2 linked regions of the Tomitella gaofuii genome follow. The protein of the gene in region 1 interacts with the protein of each later gene in a pairwise test. Links are inferred from orthologs where the notes say so. Each region holds a gene or a part of one and is shown on either strand. Other genes may lie near its edges. The genes, in order: ndk and H4F70_RS12575.

The links.
Region 2: the proteins of ndk (region 1) and H4F70_RS12575 interact in binary tests that used the Escherichia coli proteins (3 or more experiments, as listed by UniProt). The link is inferred for Tomitella gaofuii from one-to-one orthologs.

Annotation. Positions count from the first base shown.
Region 1 is NZ_CP059900.1:3,132,635-3,140,955, reverse strand. What follows is about bases 1-2,841. They hold ndk (nucleoside-diphosphate kinase), read left to right. Parts: upstream 1-1,134; coding sequence 1,135-1,548; downstream 1,549-2,841. Other genes in these bases: H4F70_RS14505 (translation initiation factor IF-2 N-terminal domain-containing protein), read left to right, coding at 1,935-2,841; H4F70_RS14515 (DUF4233 domain-containing protein), read left to right, coding at 618-1,043; folC (bifunctional tetrahydrofolate synthase/dihydrofolate synthase), read left to right, coding at 1-621. In the rest of the region: more of H4F70_RS14505, read left to right, coding at 2,842-5,459; rplU (50S ribosomal protein L21), read left to right, coding at 5,802-6,110; rpmA (50S ribosomal protein L27), read left to right, coding at 6,150-6,407; GTPase ObgE, read left to right, coding at 6,592-8,052; proB (glutamate 5-kinase), read left to right, coding at 8,049-8,321. UniProt on the Escherichia coli protein: Major role in the synthesis of nucleoside triphosphates other than ATP. The ATP gamma phosphate is transferred to the NDP beta phosphate via a ping-pong mechanism, using a phosphorylated active-site intermediate.
Region 2 is NZ_CP059900.1:2,700,589-2,709,313, reverse strand. The notes cover bases 1-2,799. They hold H4F70_RS12575 (uracil-DNA glycosylase), read left to right. Parts: upstream 1-956; coding sequence 957-1,643; downstream 1,644-2,799. Other genes in these bases: H4F70_RS12565 (DAK2 domain-containing protein), read left to right, coding at 2,205-2,799; rpmB (50S ribosomal protein L28), read right to left, coding at 1,724-1,915; H4F70_RS12580 (gamma carbonic anhydrase family protein), read left to right, coding at 430-951; H4F70_RS12585 (thiamine-phosphate kinase), read left to right, coding at 1-412. In the rest of the region: more of H4F70_RS12565, read left to right, coding at 2,800-3,875; ATP-dependent DNA helicase RecG, read left to right, coding at 3,918-6,236; H4F70_RS12555 (pyruvate carboxylase), read left to right, coding at 6,297-8,725. UniProt on the Escherichia coli protein: Excises uracil residues from the DNA which can arise as a result of misincorporation of dUMP residues by DNA polymerase or due to deamination of cytosine.

The sequences.
Region 1 (8,321 bases):
CGCATCCAGGGGCTCGGCGGTGTGTACGACGACGTGTTCGTGCCGCTGCACGGCGAGCACCAGGCGCACAATGCGGCGCTGGCTCTCGCGGCGGTGGAGGCGTTCTTCGGCGCGGGCATGGACCGCAAACTGGACGACGACGCCGTCCGCGAAGGATTCGCGGCGCTCGTCAATCCCGGCCGGCTGGAACCGGTGCGCACGGCGCCCTCCGTGTTCATCGACGCCGCGCACAACCCCCACGGCGCGGGGGCGCTCGCGGCGGCGCTGTCCGGGGAGTTCCACTTCCGCCGGCTCGTCGGCGTGGTGGCCATCATGGCGGACAAGGACGTGCGCGGGATCCTCGAGGCGCTCGAGCCGGTGTTCGACGAGCTGGTGGTCACCCACAACGGCAGCCCCCGGTGCATGTCCCCGGCGCAGCTGTCCGAGCTCGCCGCCGACGTCTACGGCGACGACCGGGTGCACGTGGCCCAGTCCCTGCCCGCGGCCCTGGAGTCCGCGGTGGAGCTGGCCGAGGAGGTGTCGGGGCCCGGCGAGGAGATCTCCGGTTCCGGCGTCGTGATCACCGGGTCGGTGGTCACCGCGGGGCTGGCGCGCACGATGCTGGGAAAGGAACCGACGTGAACGACGATCCCGCGGGCGCGCGCGACGGTGCGCCGGAGCAGGGCGGCATACGTCCGCCGACGAAGGACCCGTGGAAGAGTTTCCGCGGAGTGCTGTCCGGGCTGCTGATCCTCGAGGCGATCGTGATCGGCCTGGCGATCCCGGTGGTGGCGACCGTCGGGGGCGGGCTCACGGCGGCGCGCGGCGGGTATGTGATCGGCCTCGTCGTGCTCATGGTGCTCGGGGCGGGCGTCCAGGGCCGCCGGTGGGCCGTGAAGTTCGACCTGCTCCTGCAGGTGCTGGTGGTCGCCGGCTGGTGGGTGCACCCGGCGATCGGCGTCGTGGGGCTCCTGTTCGCTGCGGTGTGGGGGTACCTGCTGTACCTGAGCGCGGACATCCGCGACCGGGAGCGGCGCGGGCTGCTGCCGGGGCAGCGCGGCTGAGCGTCTGCTCCGCGCGGCTGGCGGGGTCTCGCGGCGGTTCGTACGCGGGTCCGTGTGGGCGTGCGCGGCGGAGCCGACTAGTCTGACGGCCGTGACAGAGCGCAGCCTGGTATTGATCAAGCCCGACGCCGTTGCCCGGGGGCATATCGGCGAGATCGTCTCGCGGATCGAACGCAAGGGACTTTCCGTCGCCGCGATGGAGATGCGTACGGCCACGGAGGCCGTCGCCGCGGCCCACTATGCGGAGCACGAGGGGAAGCCGTTCTACGCGGGGCTACTCGATTTCATCACGGCGCGGCCGTTGGTGGCGCTCGTGGTCGAGGGGCCGCGCGCCATCGCGGCGTTCCGGCAGATGGCCGGTGGCACCGACCCCGTCGAGAAGGCGGTGCCGGGAAGCATCCGCGGCGACCTCGGACTGGGGACGGGGGAGAATCTCGTGCACGGCTCGGATTCCCCCGAGTCCGCGGCGCGGGAGATCGCGATCTGGTTCCCGCAGCTCGGCTGAGGGGCTCACCTGCACGGACGCCGGTCAGTGGCGTCCGTGCGGGGAAGAGGTCGGGCTCGGCATGAATGTGTGGGATACTGGACGCAGTCGTCAGATGCGAGTGTGACGTGTCGCGACAGGATTCTGCCCGGGTACTGGCTCGGTCATCGCCGCAGTGCGGCAGGGGGCAACGCCCCGTGCGCGTGCCGACGCTGGATGATGAGTGTGACGCCGGGTTGTCCAGCAAGGCGCCGCCCGTGTGAGCGTGCGGCGCGAGACCACTCGTTCCCGCACCAGCGCGGTGCGGGACCGCAACGATGCCGCCCCCGTGTGGCCGCGCTGACCAACTCGTGGAGCCAACTGCCACGTCGGGTTGGACGACGCGCCCGGGGGCCCGAGGAGACCACGTGGCCGACAAGGCGCCGCCCGAAGAACAGAACATCGATTCCGCCGCGACGGTGGAGATCCCCGTGAAGCTGCGCGTGCATGCGCTCGCCAAGCTGCTCGGGGTCACCAGCAAGGAGGTCCTCGCCAAGCTCACCGAGCTCGGCGAGGAGGTCAGGACCGCGCACTCGAGCGTGACGCGGGACCAAGGGGAACGCGTCCGTGACGCGTTCGCACCCGCGGCCGCAGCGCCGGCCACGCCGGCGGCAGTGGAGACGCCGGCGCAGGACGAGCCGCCGCAGAAGGCGCAACCGCGGAAGTCGCAGAGAAGGAAGCCCGCGCCGGCCACTGCGACGGAGACCGCCGCGACGCCGGAACCGGCGACGCCCCCCGCTGCTGAGGCTCCGGCGACGGTGGAGGCAGGCGACGCAAAGGAAGGCGACGCACCGGAAGGCGCGGGGAGCCCCGCATTCGTGGCACCGCTGTTCCTGCAGCCGGATCCGGACGTCCGGTCGCAGGCACCGCAGCGCGGGCAGGAGAGCGCTTCGGACGATCGACCGGCGGAGGAAACGCGCGACGGGCAGGGTGCGGACGACGGCACCGCCGAGGACACCGCCGACGAGTCCGAGGGCGGCAGCGGGCGGTCCTCGCGCCGTCGGCGCCGCGGACGCCGCGGCCGCGGGCGCGGGCGCGGCGAGCAGAACGGTGACAAGCCGCAGAACGGCTCCGACGACGCTGCGGCAGCCGGTGCCGACACCGGTGACGGGGCGGGCTCCGGCGACGACGCATCGGCGGGCAAGAAGGACGACCCGGCGCGGGAAGGCCACGACGAGGCGGCGGCCGACGCTGCCGGCGCCGGCACCGCGTCGGACGGCGGGAACGGCAAGGGCGGCCGGTCCGGCAAGTCGCGGCGGGGCGGACGCTCCGGCGGAGTGCAGGATTCCGGCGGCGGCGCGGGCAAGTCCGGCGCGAAGGGCGGCAAGCCCGACGCCGCGGACGGCGACGCCACGCCTGCCGAGTCCGACGAGGGCGACGGCGGCGCTCAGGGCACTGACGGCAATGACGGCGACGATAACGGCAACGGGGAGGGCAACGGCGCGTCGTCGCGGCGTCGTCGCCGCCGGCGGCGCCGCCGCGGCGGCGACGGAGACGGCTCGTCCCAGGACGACCCGCCGAACACCGTCGTCCACGAGCGTGAGCCGCGCAGCAAGCGCAGCAGCCGGGACGAGGTCCAGGGCATCAGCGGTTCCACGCGGCTGGAGGCGAAGCGTCAGCGGCGGCGGGACGGGCGTGAGGCCGGCCGACGGCGACCGCCGATCCTCTCCGAGGCGGAGTTCCTGGCACGGCGCGAGGCCGTCGACCGCGTCATGGTGGTGCGGGAGAAGCCGGCGGACGACGGCCGCGATCCGATCACGCAGGTCGGGGTGCTCGAGGACAAGGTCCTCGTCGAACACTTCGTCACCAGCACCGCCACGCCGTCGATGGTGGGCAACGTGTATCTGGGGCGCGTGCAGAACGTGCTGCCCAGTATGGAGGCCGCCTTCGTCGACATCGGCCGCGGACGCAACGGCGTGCTCTATGCCGGCGAGGTGGATTGGGCGGCCGCCGGACTCGGCGGTTCGGCGCGCAAGATCGAGCAGGCGCTCAAGCCCGGGGATCAAGTGGTGGTGCAGGTCACCAAGGATCCGGTGGGGCACAAGGGCGCCCGGTTGACCACCCAGATCAGCATGGCCGGTCGTTTCCTGGTCTACGTGCCGCGCGGGACGTCCACCGGCATCAGCCGCAAGCTGCCGGACACCGAGCGCAAGAGGCTCAAGTCCATCCTGCGTCAGATCGTGCCGGACGACGCCGGCGTCATCATCCGCACGGCCTCCGAGGGGGTCAGCGAAGACGAGCTGCGGCGGGACGTCGACAGGCTCCAGGCGCTGTGGGAAGAGGTCAAGGTCGCGGCCGACGAGGCCAAGGCGGCCAAGTCGACGCAGCCCAAGGCGCTGTATGAGGAGCCGGACCTTCTGGTCAAGGTGATCCGCGACCTGTTCAACGAGGACTTCGGCAAGCTCGTCATCGAGGGCGACGGGGCGTGGGGCACGGTCTCGTCGTACATCGAACGTGTGGCGCCGGACCTGATGGAACGCGTGGAGAGGTACGACCGGAACGGAAGCTCGGTCGACGTGTTCGCTGCCTACCGGATCGACGAACAGCTGGCCAAGGCGCTCGAACGCAAGGTCTGGCTGCCGTCCGGCGGCACGCTGATCATCGACCGCACCGAGGCCATGACGGTGGTCGACGTGAACACCGGGAAGTTCACCGGCTCCGGCGGGAACCTGGAGGAGACGGTCACCCGCAACAACCTGGAGGCGGCCGAGGAGGTCGTGCGCCAGATGCGGCTGCGCGACATCGGCGGCATGATCGTCGTCGACTTCATCGACATGGTCCTCGAATCCAACCGCGACCTGGTGCTGCGCCGTCTCACCGAGGCGCTCGGCCGCGACCGCACGCGCCACCAGGTGTCCGAGGTGACGTCGCTCGGTCTCGTCCAGATGACGCGCAAGCGTCTGGGCACGGGGCTGGTGGAGGCGTTCTCCACGCCGTGCGAGCACTGCCACGGGCGCGGACTCGTGCTGCACGAGGATCCGATCGTCGCAGAGCCGGACACGGGCGGACAGGGAAAGGGCGAGTCCCGGCGCGGCCGCAAGTCGTCGAAGAAGTCCGGCGGTGGTGGCCAGCAGCCGCCCAAGGAGACCAAGGAGGCGCAGAAGCAGACTGCGCACCACCACTCCGAACACCCGATGTTCAAGGCGATGGCGGAGGCCGGACCGGCCGAGGACGAGCCGCACGGCGGGCCCGCGGCCTCCGGTCCGCGCGGCGCCGCGGACAGCAAGGCCACTGCGGAAAGCAAGGCCACTGCCGACGACGAGGACCCGCGTGAGGGCAAGTCCGGCGGTGCGGACAAGTCGGCGGCGATCGCGAAGATCGAAGCGGCTGTGGCGCGTAGCACCGGGCCGCGGCGTCGGCGTGCGCGGCGGCCGCAGGGCGGCGGATCGGAAGCAGAAGGCGGGCAGGAGCCCCGCGGGCAGGGCGACGCGGCCGAGGCGGACACCGCGTCGGCGCCCGCCCGGGCGCCGATGACGGACGCGACTGCGGCGTCCGGTGCGACGGCCGGAAAGACGGCCGCGGCCACGCCGGAGTCCCCGGCCGCCGAGGCGGTCGAGGAGGCCGCCGTGCGGGGCACGGCGGCGCACGAACGGGAGGCGGCCACGCCGGAGCCCGCCGTCGATCCGGGCGCTCCGGCCGCATCGCGGAGGCGTTCGCGGCGGGCATCGCGGCCTGCAGCGGCCCCCTCCGAACATGGGGCGGCCCCCAGTGAGCCGATCCGCTCGGAGATCATCGTGCAGGCACCGCCGCCCGCGGCCGCGGCGGCGTCGGACGACGCGTCCGGCGACGGCGGCGGGCCGGTGGCGTCTGCGCCGCAGCAGGCTCCGGTCCGCCGGCCCCGGCGGCGGGCCGCCGTGCGGCGTGCGGGGCCCCCGGAAGACGGCGAAGAGTGACGGTGCGCGCGGCCGCCCGAGGGCGGTTTGACCGCGTTCGCAGCGGTCGCGTAATCTTGAACGGTCGCTGTCGGGCGACGGCGCGCTCGCGTGCCTGATCCCGGCGCTTCCGAGTCCGTGTCAGATCCGTTCGAGTCCGGCCTGTGTGTTTCCGGAATCGCACGGCGGGAGTCTTCCCGCCGTCGGTCCCCGGATGTTCCGGGTGACAGTACGGGTTCCAGCCGATGGAGATGAGCCGTCGGCCGAGGCCGCGGTGATCGGCTGCGCCGTCCCGCAGCAGAGTTGAGCAGCCGCGTGCCGCGGCTGGTGGGAATGTTTACGACTAGCAAGGGGTAGCCCTCCATGTACGCGATCGTCAAGACCGGCGGCAAGCAGTACAAAGTCGCCGTTGGTGACCTCGTCAAGGTCGAGAAGATCGAGGCCGAGCCCGGTGCCTCGGTGGATCTCCCGGTCGCGCTCGTGGTGGACGGGGCCAACCTGACCACCGACGCGGCCGCGCTGGCCAAGGCCACCGTCACCGGCGAGATCGTCGAGCACACCAAGGGCCCGAAGATCCGCATCCACAAGTTCAAGAACAAGACCGGCTACCACAAGCGTCAGGGCCACCGTCAGAAGCTGACCGTCCTCAAGGTCACCGGTATCAACAACTAGGTCCGCCCGGGCCGGTACGGATCCTGCAGGAGGGTTCAGATGTCAAGCAAGAAGGGCGCGTCCAGCTCCAAGAACGGTCGCGATTCCAATGCCCAGCGCCTCGGCGTGAAGCGTTTCGGCGGGCAGTCCGTCAGCGCGGGCGAGATCCTCGTGCGTCAGCGCGGCACCAAGTTCCACCCCGGCGAGAACGTCGGCCGTGGCAAGGACGACACCCTCTTCGCCCTGTCCGCGGGTGCGGTGGATTTCGGCACCAAGCGCGGACGCAAGACGGTCAACATCGTGCTGCCGCAGGCCTGACGGCCCGCAGCGACCACGTAGGGCTCCGACGGCAGGGGCGGGCAGGGGATCATCCCGTCCGCCCCTGTCGTCTGTTCGTCGAACGCCCCCGGGCATGCCGGCCGCACGGCCGCCGGCCCGGACATCCCCGGCACGCGTGCCGACCCGCGGCACGCGGTCCCGCCAGTGAGTAGGAGGACACACGGTGTCCCGATTCGTCGATCGTGTCGTCCTGCACGTGAGCGCCGGCAACGGCGGCCACGGTTGCTCGTCCGTGCACCGTGAGAAGTTCAAGCCGCTCGGCGGGCCGGACGGCGGCAACGGAGGGCACGGGGGCTCGGTGGTCCTCGAGGTCGACCTGGGCGTGCACACCCTGCTCGACTTCCACTTCCACCCGCACGCCAAGGCGACCAACGGCAAGCCCGGCATGGGCTCGAACCGGGAGGGGCCCCGCGGCGGCGACCTGGTCCTCAAGGTCCCCGACGGCACGGTCGTGCTCGGGGAGGACGGCGAGGTGCTCGCGGACCTCGTCGGCGCGGGCACGCGCATGGTGGCGGCGCGCGGCGGCCGCGGCGGACTGGGCAACGCCGCCCTGGTCTCCCGGGCCCGCAGGGCGCCCGGCTTCGCGCTGCTGGGCGAGGAGGGTGAGTCGCGCGATCTCGTCCTGGAGATGAAGTCCGTGGCCGACGTCGGCCTGGTCGGATTCCCGTCCGCCGGCAAGTCGTCCCTGGTATCGGTGCTGTCCGCGGCCAAGCCGAAGATCGCCGACTACCCCTTCACCACCTTGGCGCCCAACCTCGGCGTCGTCTCGGCGGGGGAGACCACCTTCACCGTGGCCGACGTCCCGGGCCTCATTCCCGGCGCGTCCGACGGCCGAGGCCTGGGACTCGACTTCCTGCGGCATGTGGAGCGGTGCGCCGTGCTCGCCCACGTGGTCGACTGCGCCACGCTGGAGCCGGGCCGCGACCCGGTGTCGGACGTCGACGCGCTCGAGGCGGAACTGGTCGCCTACCGGCCGGCGCTGTCGGAGGACAACGGCCTGGTGGGCTTGGCGGACCGGCCGCGGATCGTGGTGCTCAACAAGGCGGACGTGCTCGAGGCGGCCGAACTGGCCGAGTTCGTCACCGAGGAGTTCACCTCCCGGGGCTGGCCCGTGTTCACGGTCTCGGCGGTGAGCCGCGACGGGCTGAAGCCGCTCACGTTCGCGCTTGCCGAGATGGTCGAGACGTTCCGGCGCGACAATCCGCCGCCCGAGCCGTCCCGTCAGGTGCTCCGCCCCGTCGCCCGCGACGATTCCGGCTTCACCGTCGAACGCGACCGTTCCGAGCGCGGCGACTTCGTCGTGCGGGGTGCGCGCCCCGAACGCTGGGTGCGGCAGACGCCGTTCGACAACGACGAGGCCGTCGGCTACCTGGCCGACCGGCTCGCGCGGCTGGGCGTGGAGGAGCAGCTCGAGAAGCTCGGCGCGCAGCCCGGGGACGCCGTCACCATCGGCGAGGTCACCTTCGAATGGGAGCCGACTCTGCCCGCGGGCGTCGAGGTGCCGCTGACCGGCCGCGGCACCGATGCGCGCCTCGAGCAGACCGAGCGCGTGTCCGCGCAGGAGCGCAAACACGCGCACCGGGTCCGGCGAGGCCTCGAGGGCATCGATCCGGAGGAGCAATGACCGGCCGCGAGGCGACGGGCACCCGCGAGACCATCGCCGCCGCGCGACGCGTGGTGGTCAAGATCGGCTCCTCCGCGCTGACCAGCCTGGACGGCGGGCTCGACGCGGCACGCCTGGGCGTGCTGGCGGAGGCCATCGAGGCGCGGATGCGGGCCGGTTCCGACGTGGTGATCGTCTCCTCGGGGGCGGTGAGCGCCGGGATCGCCCCGTTGGGGCTGGGGCACCGTCCGCGCGACCTGGCCACCAAGCAGGCGGCGGCGGCTGTGGGG
Region 2 (8,725 bases), 430 kb from region 1 along the record:
GGCGGGACCGCAGGCGGCGGCCGCGGGCGCCACGGCGATGATCGACGTCTCCGACGGCCTGGCCGCGGACCTGGGGCACATCGCGGAGGACTCCGACGTGGTGCTCCGCGTCGATCCCGCCGGTCTGCGGGGGGATGCCGGCGGCGGGGCACGGTTCGATGACCTGCAGTCCGCCGCGGACGCGCTCGGGGCGGACCCGCGGGACTGGGTGCTCGGCGGCGGCGAGGACCATGCGCTCGCGGCGACGTTCCCTGCGGCCGGGCCGCTGCCGGAGGGGTGGCGGACGGTGGGCACGGTGCACGCCCCCGGTGACGCGCCCGAGGGCGGCGGCCGGACGCCCGTCGGGCCGGCGGTGCTTTTCGGGGACTCCGCCTACGGCGGCGCACCGGGGTGGGTCGCCTTCGGCCGGTGAGGCGATACATTGCTGCAATGGCGATCTACGCACTGGACGACAGAGTCCCCGACATCCACCAGTCCGCATACGTGCATCCGGACGCGGTGGTCATCGGCGCGGTCACCCTGGCCGCCGGCGCCTCCGTGTGGCCGCACGCGGTGCTGCGCGGCGACTACGGCCGCATCGAGGTGGGCGAGGCGACGAACATCCAGGACGGGACGGTGGTGCACTGCACGCCCGTCGACCCGACGCTCATCGGGGCGCGCTGCGTGCTGGGGCACAACGCCCACGTCGAGGGGGCCGTGATCGAGGACGACACGCTCATCGCGTCCGGCTCGGTGGTGCTCAACGGGGCGCACGTGGGCGCGGGATCCGTCGTGGGGGCCGGCGCGGTGGTGCCGTTCGGCGCCGTGGTGCCGGGCCGTTCGATGGCGCTGGGGGTGCCCGCGCGCGTCCGCGAGGGATTCACGGTGCCGGAGGGGCACCTGCAGGTGAACGTCGACATGTATGCGGCGAACGCGGAGCACTACCGGACCGCGCTGCGGAGGATCGGGTGACGGGCGTGCGCAGTGCGGCACCGCAACCGCTCGACGGTCTCGTCCACCCCACCTGGGTGCCGGCGTTGCAGCCGGTGGCCCCGCGGATCACAGCGATAGGCGAGTTCCTGCGCGCGGAACTGGCCGATGGGCGCGGCTACCTGCCCGCGGGCGACGCGGTGCTGCGCGCGTTCGCGGAGCCGATGGACCGGGTCCGCGTCCTCATCGTGGGGCAGGACCCGTACCCCACGCCGGGGCACGCGGTGGGACTGAGCTTCTCCGTGGACCCGTCGGTGCGGCCGATCCCGCGCAGCCTGACGAACATCTATCGCGAATACTCCGAGGACCTCGGCCTGCCGGTGCCGGACAGCGGCGATCTGTCGCCGTGGAGCCGCAACGGAGTGCTGCTGCTCAACAGGGTGCTCACCGTGCGGCCGGGCGAGGCGGGGTCGCACCGCCGCAAGGGTTGGGAGGAGGTGACCGAACAGGCCATCCGGGCGCTGGTCGCACGTGGCGGGCCACTCGTGGCGATCCTCTGGGGGCGCGACGCGCAGAGCCTCACGCCGTGGCTGGGCGACGTTCCCGTGGTGGAGTCGGCCCACCCGTCGCCGTTGTCCGCGTCGCGGGGGTTCTTCGGCTCCCGGCCGTTCAGCCGGGCCGACGAGCTGCTGATCGCGCAGGGGGCCGCCCCCGTTGACTGGGCGCTGCAGTAGCGCGCCCGTGCACGGAAAAACCCCCGTCACCGTGCGGTGGCGGGGGTCCGGGGCACAGGGAGTCGGTGCCTACGTGCGGGTCAGGCGCGCGCGACCTTGCCGGCCTTGATGCACGAGGTGCACACGTTCATGCGCTTACGGGTGCCGTTGCCCAGGCGTGCGTGCACGGTCTGGATGTTGGGGTTCCAACGGCGCTTGGTCCGCCGGTGCGAGTGCGAGACGGACATTCCGAAGCCGGGTCCCTTGGCACAGACGTCGCAGACGGCAGCCATAGTCGTCGAACTCCTCGAATAGTCTGGATGGTTGTTGTCAGGTCTTTCCTGCAAGCAGGTAAGTCGATCTCTTCCTACCGGCGGAGCAGTCGAGCCTTCCCGGCAAAGAGGATAGCGGCCCCGTGCGATACGGCTGCACGCGGGTGGCGCGCAGCCGTGCTCGGGTCGAGGCAACCGTGCAAGAATAGCGCCCCGCGGCCGTCCGCGCCAAACCGCGCCCGCCGCGGCTAGCCTTGCGGTGCGGGTGGCGGCGGCCCGCGGCCAGGACCAGCGAAGGGGGAATCCGGCTGTGCGTGATCCCGTATTCGATGCGGCGACGGTCCGGCGCTGGGCGGACGCGAGCGTGGACGCGCTCACCTGCAGGCGCGGCGAGATCGACGCCCTCAACGTGTTCCCGGTGCCGGATTCGGACACGGGGACCAACATCATGCACACCTTCGCCGCCGCGGCCGGCCGGGTCGCCGGGGGCTCCGGGGCCTCCGGGGGGGACGTCGGGGCGCCGACGGCCGCGGCCGCCCTGCAGGATCTCGCCGCGGGAGCGGTGGACGGGGCACGCGGGAACTCCGGCGTGATCCTGTCGCAGGTGCTCGTGGGTCTCGCGCAGGAGGCGGCCGACGACGGCCGGACCGGCGCCCTCGACGGCCGGGGGCTCAGCGCCGGGCTGGCGCACGGGGCGCTGCTCGCCCGCAACGCGGTGAGCATGCCGATGGAGGGCACTGTGCTCACCGTGATCGACGCGGCCGCGCAGGGGTGCGCGGGGGAGGGGACGCTCACGGCTGCGGCGCACGCCGCGGCCGAGGCGGCGTACGAGGCTCTCGGCAGGACGACACGCCAACTCGACGTCCTCGAGGCGGCCGGCGTGGTGGATGCGGGCGGCCTGGGCCTGCTGGTGGTTCTCGACTGCCTGGCCGAGACGCTGTCGGGGCGTCGGGTGCAGCGGCCGACGTTCGTCCGGTCGGTCGACGCGGCACTGGGGCGCTCCGGCGCCGCGATCACCAGGCTGGACCTGTCCGACGCGGCGGCGGCCCCCGCTGCGCAGGGCTGCGCGGCGGGGGCCGACGAGTACGAGGTGATGTACCTGCTCGACGACGCCGACGACGCCGCCGTGTCCACGCTGCGCCGCAGTCTGGAGGCGGCGGGGAACTCGGTGGTGATCGTCGGCGACGGCACCGGCGGCCGGTCCGTGCACGTGCACCTGCAGGACGCGGGCCGGGCCGTGGACTGCGGGCTCGAGGCCGGCCGGATCCGGAAGGTCCGCATCACCCATCTGGGCGTGCAGCAGCGACGGCACACGGGTCTGCGCCCCGGGCGCGCGGTGCTGGCGGTGGTCGACGGCGCGGGCGCGGTGCCGCTGTTCGAGGCGGCGGGCGCGCGGGTGCTGCCCGTCGACGGCTCCGCCTCGGGCTCCGCTCTGCTCGCCGCCGTCGGCGACACCGACGCCGGCGAGGTCCTCGTGCTGCCGAACGGGCTCGTGCGCTCCGAGGACCTCGTGGTGGTCAGCGCCGCCGCCCGGCGCCAGGGGCAGCAGGTGCTGCCGTTGCCGTGCTCGTCCGCGGTGCAGGGGCTGGCCTCGATCGCGGTGCACGATCCGCACCGCCCGTCGAGCGACGACACCTACGCGATGGCGGAGGCGGCCGCCGCGACGCGCTGCGCGCACCTGCGCATCGCCGACACCCGCGCGCTGACGTGGTCCGGCACATGCGAACCGGGCGATGCGCTGGGCGTGATCGGCGGCGAGGTGATGGTGGTCGAGCCCCGCGCGTCGACGGCGGTGGCGACCCTGCTGGACTTGATGCTCGGCACGGGCGGGGAACTCGTGACGCTTCTTGTCGGTGCCGCGGCGGATGATGAGCTGGTGTCGGCTGCTCGCGCGCACGTGGAGCAGCGGCATCCGGCGGTGGAGCTGTCGGTGTTCCCGGGTCTGCAGTCGGGCGACGTGCTGCAGATCGGGGTCGAGTGACGGCCCCGCGGATCCTGATGCGGGAGAACGGAGGGGGCGGCGGTGGCGACGCTCACGGACAGGCTGGACCTGCTGCTCGGTGACGCGACGGCGGCGGTGCTGGCGGACCAGTTCGAGCTGCGCACCGCCGGGGATCTTCTGCGGCACTATCCGCGCAGGTACCTGCGGGCCGGCTCCCTGATGGCGCCGGAGGACCTCGCCTCCGGCGCACACGTCACCATCGCGGCGCGGGTGGTGGAGGCGGATATCAGACCCATCCGCCGCGATCCGCGCCGCAAGCTGCTCCGGGCGGTGCTCGACGACGGCCGGAACCGCCTCGGCGTGACGTTCTTCAGCCCGCACAAGGTGCGCCATCACATCGCGGTGGGGCGGCGCGGCCTGTTCTCCGGGCAGTTGGGCACCTTCAACGGCCGGCTGACGCTGACGCACCCCGACTATCTGCTGCTGCCGGATTCCGCGCAGGCGCGCGCCGGCGGCGGGGCGCTGCTGGCCCCGGGGCAGCGGGTGCAGGGCGGCGGTTCGCTCGCCCGGATGGCGGAGGCCCTGCAGGATTCGGGCGACGGCCTGTCCGCCGCGGACCTCGACCGCGCCCTGCTTCCCATCTATCCCGCGTCCGCCAAAGCGCAGACGTGGACGATCATGCGGTGCGTGCGCCAGGTGCTCGATCAGCTCGAGCCGGTGTCGGACCCGGTGCCGCCGGACATCGTCGCCCGGTACGGGCACATGTCGCTCGATGCCGCGCTGCGCGGCATCCACCGGCCGTCGTCGGAGGACGAGGCGGAGGCCGCGCGCGGCCGGCTGCGCTTCGACGAGGCCGCATCGATGCAGCTCATGCTGGCCCGGCGCCGTGCCGACGAGCAGCGCGGCACGGCGCCGGCGAGCGCCCGGCGGCCCGGGGCGGCGGTGGACGCGTTCACCGCGCGACTCCCGTTCGAGCTGACCGATGGGCAGCAGCAGGTGCTCGCCGAGGTGCGCCGCGACCTCGAGGGCGCCGTCCCCATGCGCCGTCTGCTGCAGGGCGAGGTGGGATCGGGCAAGACCGTGATCGCGGTGCTGGCGATGCTGCAGGCGGTCGATGCCGGCCACCAGTGCGCCATGCTGGCGCCCACCGAGGTGCTGGCGGTGCAGCACTCCCGGTCCATCCGGCAGCTGCTCGGTCCGCTCGCCCGCGCGGGCGAGCTCGACGGGGCGGAGGACGGCACGCGTGTCACTCTGCTCACCGGGTCGATGACCACGGCCGAGAGGCGGCGCGCGCTGCTGGATATCGCCTCGGGCGAGGCCGGCATCGTGGTCGGCACCCACGCGCTGCTCGAGGACGCGGTGACGTTCTTCGACCTGGGCCTTGTGGTGGTCGACGAGCAGCACCGGTTCGGCGTGCACCAGCGCGACCGCCTCCACGGCAAGGCGCGTGCCGGGTTCGCTCCGCACCTGCTCGTGATGACGGCGACGCCGATCCCGCGGACGGTCGCGCTCACCGAGTTCGGCGACCTGGACACCTCCACGCTGCGTGAGTTGCCGCGCGGGCGCTCCCCGATCCGCACCTCGGTGGTGTCGATGCCCGACAACCCGCGGTGGGTCAAGCGCGCGTGGGAGCGGATCGTCGAGGAGGTCGCGGACGGCCGGCAGGCGTACATCGTGTGTGCGCGGATCGGCGACCCGCCCTCCGAACCGTCAGCCGTAGCCGCACCGCCCCCGGAGCCCGCGGCCCCGGGCGGCTCGGGCGCCGGCGCGGAGAAGTCTCCGCAGCCCGATGCCAACGCAGTGGTGGACGTGTACGACAAGCTGGTGCAGGGTGCCCTGGCCCGGGTGAGCGTGGGACTTCTGCACGGCCGGATGCCGTCCGCGGAGAAGGACGCCGTGATGCGCCGATTCTCCGAAGGGGACATCGACGTCCTGGTCAGCACCACCGTCGTCGAGGTCGGCGTGGACGTGCCGAACGCCACCGTCATGGTGATCCTCGACGCCGAACGCTTCGGGGTCAGCCAGCTGCACCAGCTGCGTGGACGTGTCGGCAGGGGGCAGGCCCCGGGCCTGTGCATCCTCATCAGCGGGCGCCCGGCCGGAGCGCCGTCGAGCGCGCGCCTGGAAGCCGTCGCGGCCACCACCGACGGCTTCGAGCTGGCCCGGCTGGACCTGCAACTGCGCCACGAAGGCGACGTGGTCGGCACCGCGCAGTCCGGCCGCACCAGCGGGCTGCGGCTGCTGTCGGTGCTCGAGGACGAGGATGTGATCGTCGACGCCCGCGAGTTCGCCGCGGACATGGTGCAGCGTGATCCGGGACTCACCCGGCATCCCGGACTGGCGGAGATGGTTTCGACGGTGGAGGGGACCGAGCGCGGCGAGTTCCTCTTCCGCGCCTGAGCTGCTGTGGTTCCTGCGCGCGGGGTGGGAGCCTGGTGCACGGAAGGTAGGTTTGCAGGCATGCTCACAAAGGTTCTGGTGGCCAATCGCGGTGAGATCGCGATCCGCGCGTTCCGCGCGGCGTACGAGATCGGTGTGCAGACGGTCGCGGTGTATCCGTTCGAGGATCGCAACTCGCTGCACCGGCTCAAGGCCGACGAGGCCTACCAGATCGGGGTGCCGGGCCATCCCGTGCGCGCGTATCTGGACGTCGACGAGATTCTGCGGGTGGCCCGCGAGTGCGGGGCGGACGCGGTGTATCCGGGCTACGGGTTCTTGTCGGAGAATCCCGGCCTCGCGGATGCGTGTGCGGCGGCGGGGATCGTCTTCATCGGCCCGGACGCGGACATCCTGCGGCTGGCGGGCAACAAGACGCGGGCGATCGACGCGGCCCGCGCCGCGGGATTGCCGGTGCTCGCGTCGACCGCGCCGACCACCGATATCGATGCGCTCGCCGCACAGGCCGGTTCGCTGGAGTTTCCGGTGTTCGTCAAGGCCGTCGCCGGTGGCGGCGGGCGGGGCATGCGACGGGTCGATGATCCGGCGGGGTTGCCGGCGGCGGCCGCGGCGGCGTCGCGTGAGGCGGCCACGGCGTTCGGGGACGGGGCGGTGTATCTCGAGCAGGCGGTGATCGATCCGCGGCATATCGAGGTGCAGGTCCTCGGTGATTCCACCGGCGCGGTGGTGCATCTGTACGAGCGGGACTGCTCGGTGCAGCGCCGCCATCAGAAGGTCATCGAGCAAGCGCCCGCCCCGGATCTCGATGCGGCGGTGCGGAAGCGGATGTGCGCGGACGCGGTCGCGTTCGCCGGGCACATCGGCTACCGGTGTGCCGGGACGGTGGAGTTCCTCCTCGACGCGGCGGGCCGGTATGTGTTCATCGAGATGAATCCGCGGATCCAGGTCGAGCACACCGTCACCGAGGAGATCACCGACGTGGACCTGGTGGGCGCGCAGATGCGGATCGCCGCCGGGGCGTCGCTGGCCGATCTGGGCCTGACCCAGGACGCGGTGCGGATCCGCGGCGCCGCGGTGCAGTGCCGGATCACCACCGAGGACCCGGCCAACGATTTCCGCCCGGACACCGGCCGGATCACCGCGTACCGCACCCCGGGAGGGGCGGGCATCCGCCTGGACGGTGGCACCTCGGTCGGGGCGGAGGTGGGCGCGCATTTCGATTCGATGCTGGTCAAACTCACCTGCCGGGGCGCCGACCGGGCGAGCGCTCTGTCGCGGGCGCGGCGGGCGCTGGCGGAATTCCGCATCCGCGGGGTTGCCACGAACATCCCGTTTCTGCAGGCGATGCTCGCCGACGCCGATTTCGCCGCCGGCGCGGTGCACACCGGATTCATCGTCGCCCATCCGGGGCTGCTCACCGCCCGCCGGTCGGCGGACCGGGGCACCAAGATCCTCGAGTACCTCGCCGATGTCACCGTCAACAAGCCCCATGGTGAGCGGCCCGCCGGCGTGCGTCCGGCAGACAAGCTGCCCGCGGCCGAGCAGATGGTCTGCGACGTGCCGGTGGACCCGCCCGGCGGGTCGCGGCAGCGCCTGGCCGCGTTGGGGCCGGAGGGCTTCGCCGCGGCGCTGCGCGACCAGTCGGCACTCGGGGTGACGGACACGACGTTCCGGGATGCGCACCAGTCGCTGCTGGCCACCCGGGTGCGCACCGATGACCTGGTCACGGCGGCCCGCCATGTGGCGCGGACGACCCCGGAGTTGTTGTCGATCGAGGCGTGGGGCGGGGCCACCTATGATGTGGCGCTGCGGTTCTTGCGCGAGGACCCCTGGGACAGGCTCGCCCGGCTGCGGCAGGCGGCGCCGAACATCTGCCTGCAGATGCTGCTGCGCGGCCGCAATACCGTCGGCTACACCCCGTACCCCACGGACGTCTCGGACGCGTTCGTCGCCGAGGCCGCGGCCACCGGCATCGACATCTTCCGCATCTTCGACGCCCTCAACAACGTCGATCAGATGCGCCCGGCGATCGACGCGGTGCGCGCCACCGGCACCGCGGTCGCCGAGGCCGCGCTCGCCTATACGGGGGACCTGGCCGACCCGGCCGAGGACCTGTACACCCTGGACTATTACCTGCGCATCGCCGAGCGGCTCGTCGCCGCCGGGGCGCACATCCTCGCGGTGAAGGACATGGCCGGGCTGCTGCGCCCCGCGGCGGCCACGCGCCTCGTGGGAGCGCTCGTACAGGAGTTCGAGGTGCCGGTGCATGTGCATTCTCATGACACCGCGGGCGGCCAGCTGGCCACCTATCTGGCCGCGGCGGCGGCCGGCGCTTCCGCCGTGGACGGGGCGGCGGCGCCGCTGGCCGGGACGACGAGTCAGCCGTCGTTGTCGGCGATCGTCGCCGCGACCGCGCACACCGACCGGGACACCGGTATCGATCTGGCGGCGGTGTGCGCGCTGGAGCCGTACTGGGAGGCGCTGCGCGGGGT